One region of the Streptomyces macrosporus genome, then DNA from elsewhere that is predicted to be linked to it. Evidence: riboswitches for the same ligand, from Rfam matches in the RefSeq annotation. Region 1 holds a riboswitch; the other holds the start of a gene.
The links. Region 1 has a riboswitch for cobalamin ahead of ABD335_RS26370 (cobalamin biosynthesis protein). Riboswitches for the same ligand answer to the same signal wherever they lie in the genome.
Positions count from the first base shown of each region.

Region 2: it holds a riboswitch for cobalamin, as region 1 does, so the genes downstream of both, ABD335_RS13560 (SCO2321 family membrane protein) here and ABD335_RS26370 (cobalamin biosynthesis protein) in region 1, are expected to answer to the same signal.

Region 1 is NZ_BAAASZ010000037.1:115,545-118,939, forward strand. Features, by position in the region: gene ABD335_RS26365 (cobyric acid synthase) at 1-309, opposite strand, end outside; gene ABD335_RS26370 (cobalamin biosynthesis protein) at 306-1,253, opposite strand; cobalamin riboswitch at 1,442-1,565, opposite strand; gene ABD335_RS26375 (hypothetical protein) at 1,779-1,997, opposite strand; gene ABD335_RS26380 (inorganic phosphate transporter) at 2,062-3,306, opposite strand.
Region 2 is NZ_BAAASZ010000020.1:321,862-325,256, forward strand. Features, by position in the region: gene ABD335_RS13550 (CbiQ family ECF transporter T component) at 1-58, opposite strand, end outside; gene ABD335_RS13555 (SCO2322 family protein) at 55-789, opposite strand; gene ABD335_RS13560 (SCO2321 family membrane protein) at 786-2,063, opposite strand; cobalamin riboswitch at 2,221-2,346, opposite strand; gene ABD335_RS13565 (peptidoglycan-binding protein) at 2,949-3,395, shown strand, end outside.

The DNA.
Region 1 (3,395 bases):
GCGGGCGCTCAACTCGCCCACCGGCCTCCCCAGCAGCACGACCTGGCTGGTGCGGTCGCCGCCCGGCTTGAGCAGCACCGGGTTCATCAGCGCGGTCGGCTCCACCCGGGCCGCGGCGGCCTGCATGGCCTGGGCGCGGCCGATCTCGGCGCCGTCGCGCGTGACGAAGGAGTTCAGCGACATGTTCTGCGCCTTGAACGGCGCCACCTTCACGCCCCTGCGGGCCAGCCAGCGGCAGATGCCGGCCGTGACCACGCTCTTGCCCGCGTCCGAGGTCGTCCCCGCGACCAGCAGTGCGCCACCCGTCACCGCTTCCCCTTCCGTGTGTTCCGCTGCTCCCGCAGGGCCGCGGCACCGGCGCACACCGCCAGCGCCAGCGCGCCCACCCGGCGCGACAGGCGCACCGCCCGCTCGATGTCCGCCACGCGCACCGGACGGCCGGAGGCGTTGAGCACCGGGCGGTGCTCGACCCGTCCGCCGTACGACAGCGTCCCGCCCAGCCGTACGCCCAGCGCGCCCGCGAACGCCGCCTCGACCGCCCCGGCGTTGGGGCTGGGGTGACGCCGGGCGTCCGCCCGCCAGGCGCGCAGCGCGCCGCGCGGGTCGGGGCCGGCGAGGACGGCCAGCAGCGCGGTCAGCCGGGAGCCGGGCCGGCCCACGACGTCGTCCAGCCGGGCCGAGGCCCAGCCGAAGCGGAGGTGGCGCGGCGAGCGGTGACCGACCATCGCGTCCAGCGTGTTGACGGCCCGGAAGCCCGCCAGGCCGGGCACGCCGGCGACCGCGCCCCACACCAGGGCGCCGACCACGGCGTCGGAGGTGTTCTCGGCGACGGACTCCACGACCGCCCGGGCGATGCCGTCGGCGTCCAGCGCCTGCGGGTCCCGTCCGCACAGGTGCGGCAGCCGGGCGCGCGCCGCGTCGAGGTCGCCGGCCTCCAGGGCGGCGGCGATCGTCCGGGCCTCGCGCGCCAGGCTGCTGCCGCCGATCACGGTCCAGGTCGCGGTGGCCGTCAGGGCGGTACGGGCGGCGGGGGAGCGGCGCGCGGCACGGTCCAGCGCCGCCGCGGCGGCCACGGCGCCGCCCGCGCACACGGCGGTGTACAGCGCGCCCGCGCCGCGGTGGTCGCGCCACAGCAGGCGCTCCAGGGCCGCTGCGGCACGCCCGAAGGCGGCGACGGGGTGGCCGCGGCGGGGATCGCCGGCGATCAGGTCGAACAGGTATCCCAGCAGCGCTCCGTACGCGTGGCCCGGCATCGGGGGCGCGGGGTCCGCGGACAGGGCCGGGGGAGCGGCGGTGGTGTCGTGGTCGGCGCGCATGGCGTCAGCGTGCCGTCGCGCCTCGTACGGTCACCGCGGTGGGAAAGGGGGCAGGCGGAATGCCGGGCATGGCGGTATGTCCTCACTCAGGGTCCTCGCCCTGGATCGACGTGACCGGCGGTGAGAGTCTCCTGGCTCCCGGATCCGCGCTTCCCCGGCCTTCCAGCCCGATGCACGAGCCGTGGCCCTGGGTGGGGAGCGCTCCCCGGTGACAGTGGCGGGACCGCGCCGGATTCGCACCGGCTTCCTCTCCTGCCGCCGTTGGGCAACGGGAAGTCCACCATGCCCGGGAAGAGGCGTCAACTCCGCGGTGACCTGCGACGGCGCAGTGTGCGGAAGGGCACACGACGCCGGTGTGCGCGGTGTGCGCCTGTCGGCGCGTCACATCGCGTGCGCGCCCGGCTCGTGACAGGGAAAAGGCGCCCGACGACGGTCGTCGGGCGCCCGAGAGGGGGATGTCGATCAGGCCGCGATGATGTAGATGCCGTACGCCACGGCCGCCGCGCACAGGGCGAAGCTGGCGTAGGCGCCGACGCGGCCGAGGAGGCCGGCGCCGCCGTCGCCCGTCCCGTGGTCGGTGCGGGTGCCGACGATGCCGAAGGTGAAGACGCACACCAGGCCGACCGTCATCACGAGGCTGACCCCGAAGACCTGGCCGAGAGCGGCCCAGTCGATGTCCATGAGGCTGTTTCCTTTGCGGTTCCGTGCGGTTCCCTGGGGCCCGCGCGGTGTGTACGAGGCGGTGTTACGAGGTGGGGGAGAGGGGGGCGGAGACGGCGGGCTTCGCCTCGGCGTCGGCGGCGTCGGCCTCCTCGACGGCGGGCTGCGGCGGGACGCCGACCTGCACGGCGGTGTCGAGGGTCTCGACGGCGACGGGCGCGATCGGCTCGACGTCGTTGACGTTGGTGTGGTCCACCGGCTCCCGGCGGGAGGCGAACCAGATCGCGGCGCAGGCCACCACGGTCAGGACGGTGACGACGGTGACGCCCCAGTCGCCCTGGGTGGTCAGGAGGGCGGCGCCCGCGGCCACCAGGCCGGCGGCCGGAAGGGTCAGGCCCCACGCGGCGACCATGCGGCCGGCGGTGTTCCAGCGCACCGTGCCGCCCTTGCGGCCCAGGCCGGAGCCCATGATCGAGCCGGAGCAGACCTGCGTGGTGGAGAGCGCGAAGCCCAGGTGGGAGGAGGCCAGGATGGTGACGGCCGAGCTGGTCTGGGCGGCGAAGCCCTGCGCCGGCCGGATGTCGGTGAGGCCCTTGCCCATGGTGCGGATGATCCGCCAGCCGCCCAGGTAGGTGCCCAGGGCGATCGCGATGCCGGCCGAGGCGATGACCCACAGCGGCGGGTCGGCGTCGGCGCCCAGCACGCCGCCGGAGATCAGGGCGAGGGTGATGACGCCCATCGTCTTCTGCGCGTCGTTGGTGCCGTGGGCGAGGGAGACCAGGGCGGCCGAGGCGATCTGCCCGGCCCGGTAGCCCTTGGCCACGTCCTTCTCATCGGTGTTCCGGGTGATCCGGTAGGTGAGCCGGGTGGCGAGCATCGCCGCGATGCCGGCGACCAGCGGCGCCGCCAGCGCCGGGAGCAGGACCTTGGAGACGACCGCGCTCATGGAGACGGCGCCGACGCCGACGGAGGCGATGGTGGCGCCGATGAGGCCGCCCATGAGGGCGTGCGAGGAGCTGGAGGGGAGGCCCGCCAGCCAGGTCAGCAGGTTCCAGATGATCGCTCCGACCAACCCCGCCAGGACCACGGCCGGATCGATGCCGGAATCCTCGTTGATGAGGCCCTTGGAGATGGTGGCGGCCACCTCGACCGAGATGAAGGCGCCGATGAGGTTGAGGACGGCCGACATCGCCACCGCGGTCTTGGGCTTGAGTGCCCCGGTGGAAATGGTGGTGGCCATGGCGTTGGCCGTGTCGTGGAAGCCGTTGGTGAAGTCGAACACCAAGGCCGTGACGATCACGATCCCGATGAGAAGCGTGATGTTTTCCATTCACCCAGGCAATCAGTCGAAGGGGCGGTACGCGGCGAACGTAGGGACTCAGGGTGAACGCAAGGTGAACTGGGAGCGGATTCACGGTG
Region 2 (3,395 bases), on a different contig from region 1:
CGTGGAGGGCGTTGGCGCGGGTCTCCCGGGGGGCGCGCAGCGCGGTCGGGAGGGTCATGACCGGCGTCGCCGGGCCTGCCACACGGCCGCGGCCCCCAGGGCGGCGACGAGGGCGACGCCGCCGAGCAGGCCGGTGGAGGGGCCGCCGTCGCCGGTCCCGCCCTCGTCCGCCGCGCCCGCCTCGTCCGTCGCCGCGTCGGAGGTCGCCTTGTCGGAGGCCGCCCCGTCGGAGGACACCTGCTCGCCGCAGCCCGTCCGCGGATAGCCCGCGATGGCACAGAGGATCGCCGAGGAGTCGTACCGCAGCGGTTCGAAGGCGGCGGCCAGCGCGTCGGCGGCGGTGCCGTCCTCGGGGACGACGGCGCAGGCGGTGCGGGCCTTCGGCGGGGTCTCGCCCGAGGGGGCGTCGGCCGCGGTGCCGAAGTCGACGTCCAACGCGATCCGCTTCTCGCCGGACCGCGGCTCGGTGGTTCCGCAGATCGCCTCGAAGTCCGCCCGTCCGCGCGGCGCGTCGGCGTCTCCGGAGTCCTCGCTCACGGCGAACCGGAACCCCAGCACGGCGCCGTCCTCGGGGCGCAGCGTGCCCGGTCCCTGCGTGGCGTACGTCCACTCCCGTCCGTCCCGCTCCCAGAAGGACCAGTAGCGGTACTCGCCCGCGTGCGCGGGCGCCGCGCCGGCCGCCACCAGCACGACGGCCGCGCACGCGGCCGACAGGACGGTGGGCAGGACGGACGACAGAGCGGTGGGCAGGACGGCCGACAGGGCGGACCGGACGCGCCGCGCGGTCACTCGGACCGCCTCCTGCCGCGGAGGACCACCACGGCGGCGACCACGGCGACGACCAGGACCGCGCCGGCGGCGATCCCGATCACCGGCAGGCCGTCCCCGCCCTTCTCCGCGCCGCCCTCGCCGTCGTCCGCGTTCCCGCCGTCGTCCGGCACGGACGCCGGTGCGGGGCCGGTGGCGTTCAGGAGCTCCACCAGGTCGGTGCCGCCGAAGTCCGACGGGTCGCCGCCCGTGGCGCGGGCGGCCAGGACGAGCTGGCCCAGGGCGGCCGGGTTGTCCTCGAACCCCTCCCACGTCGGGGCGTTCTCCTCCAGCCAGGCCAGGGACGCGCGGGCGGCGTCCTCCCGACCGGCGGCGGCCAGGGCGAGCACGGCGTCGGCGGTGTTGCCGTAGTCCGGCTGCTCCTCGGCGCCGGGCAGGGCGGACGTCAGGTGGCCGCCGCCCTCCTCCAGCGTCCTCGCCAGGTACGCGGCGCCGCCGGCGGCGGCCTCGGCCGGGGTGGGCTCCTCGTCCCCGTCCCCGTCGCAGGTGGGCGCCTTCGCCGCGGCGCCGTTCTGGTCGCCCGGCTCGACGACCAGGTCCTCGCCCAGCGCGGCCAGGACGGCGGCGGCCGTGGCGTCGTCGTTCGCGGCCAACCGGCCCTTGTCGTCGGGCTGGTAGGCGAAGGCGCCGCGCTCGTCGGCCTTCGCGTCGCAGCCCAGGCGGAAGTCCAGCAGGGCGTCGTACGGCGAACCGCCCTCGTCCGAGAGCGCCTTCGCCGGGTCCTGACCCGCCGCCACCAGGGCGCCGATCACGAGGGAGACGGTGTTGGCGTCGCTCGGGGCGCCGGGGTTGTAGCCCCAGCCGCCGTCCTCGTTCCGGACCAGCTTCAGCCACTCCACCGCCTTCTCCACCCGCTCGTCGTGGCCGCCGAGGGCGGCCAGCGCCTGGACGGCGACGGCCGTGGCGTTGACGTCGGCGACGGTCTCGGCGGTGCACGGCTCGGTGGGGTCGGGGCGGTAGGAGGCGAAGGCGCCGTCCTCGCACTGCTGCCCGGTCAGCCACTCCACGGCCTTCCCGGCGGGCTTCACCCCGGCCGTGTCCTGGGCGAGCAGGGCCAGCGACTGCCGCCACACGCCGTCGTACCGCGGGTCGCCCTTCCCGTACAGCGCGGACGGCAGGTCCCGCTGCGCCGGAGCCTGCGCGGACGGAGACTCCTCGGCGACGGCTGCGGGGGTCGCGGCCGCGCAGAGCGCGGCGGAGGCGACCAGGGCCGCGACGGTACGGCGCAGGGACATGGCGGGTGCCTTTCTCGTGGGCGTCTTCCGGGCGCAGCCGTGCGCGGCCGGCCGACCGCGCTCGCCGCACGGGGCACACCGGGCTCGGCTCCGCACTCCTCGACGGTGCCGGTACCGGGGCCGCCGCCCCGCCGTGCGGCGGAGGCACCGGCTCCGGGAGCCTGCTCGTGCCCGGGCGGGTGCTCCGGCTGGCACGGCGGGCGGGATGCGTCCGCCGTGTTCACGGTTGCGGGTCAGCGCCGGATTCGCACCGGCTTCCCCCACTCGGGCACGTGACGTTCGTCGGCTCACTCTAACGGGCCGGCGACCCGGCTCCGCCGGTGGTGGGAGCGGGATCACACCCCGGTCCGGGCCGTTCGACGCCGCCGGGGGAGCATCTCCCGCGCGCCGTCGGGGAGTTGGGGCACGTCCTCTCGCGGAGCGGTCGCGCCGGGGCCCCGAGGCCGCCGCCGAGCCCTTTCGACAAGCCCCTTCGGAGAGGGGCGGAAAGGTGGCCGAAGGGCGGATCGGGCGGACCTTTCCGTTTCCTTCCCGGATTTCTTCAGTGGTTCACACCAAAGAATTCCTCGCTTTTTCCGCGCAATTCGTTGACGCGCGTAGCGTCGACCGGCGAGGCTCGGGGGTCGCGGAATCCCCCGGCGCGTGGACGGTCGCGCCGGGTGAGACGTCCGTGCAGGCGGTGGCGGTGGTCCGGGTGGGGATTCGGGTCTCGGCGCCTTTTCCCGGACCCCGCCTCCGAATTCCCTGCGAGCGGTGGACGAAATCGCGGGGAACACCCGGAACATTATTGACGTGTACATGGCTTGCCGGTAGAAAGCCTTCCATCCACCGGCGTGAGCGAGCCATCGATGCTCACCCCCACGCGCATGCTGACCTGGAGGAAGAATGTCCCGACGCCCCACGGCCCCAAGACGGCCCGCCGCCATCGCGCTCGGCGGCCTGGCCGTCGCCGCGCTGCTCCTCACCGGCGGTCCCGCGGGCGCCGCGCCCGCGGACCCCGCGCCGCCCGCCCCGATGAACCGGGCGTTCGCCCAGGCCGCCGAGGAGTTCCAGGTCCCGCGCGACCTCCTCGTCGCGGTCGGCTACGGGGAGACCCACCTCGACGGCCACGACGGGAAGCCCAGCCACGCGAACGGCTACGGCGTGATGCACCTGGTCGACAACCCCGACCACCGCACCCTGGAGCGGGCCGCCGAACTCACCGGCGAACCGGAGGCCGACCTGAGGCGGGACACCGCGGCCAACATCCTCGGCGGCGCCGCCGTCCTGCGCGCCTACGCCGACGCGTCCGGCCTGGACGCCGCCGAACGCCGCGACGTGGACGCCTGGTAC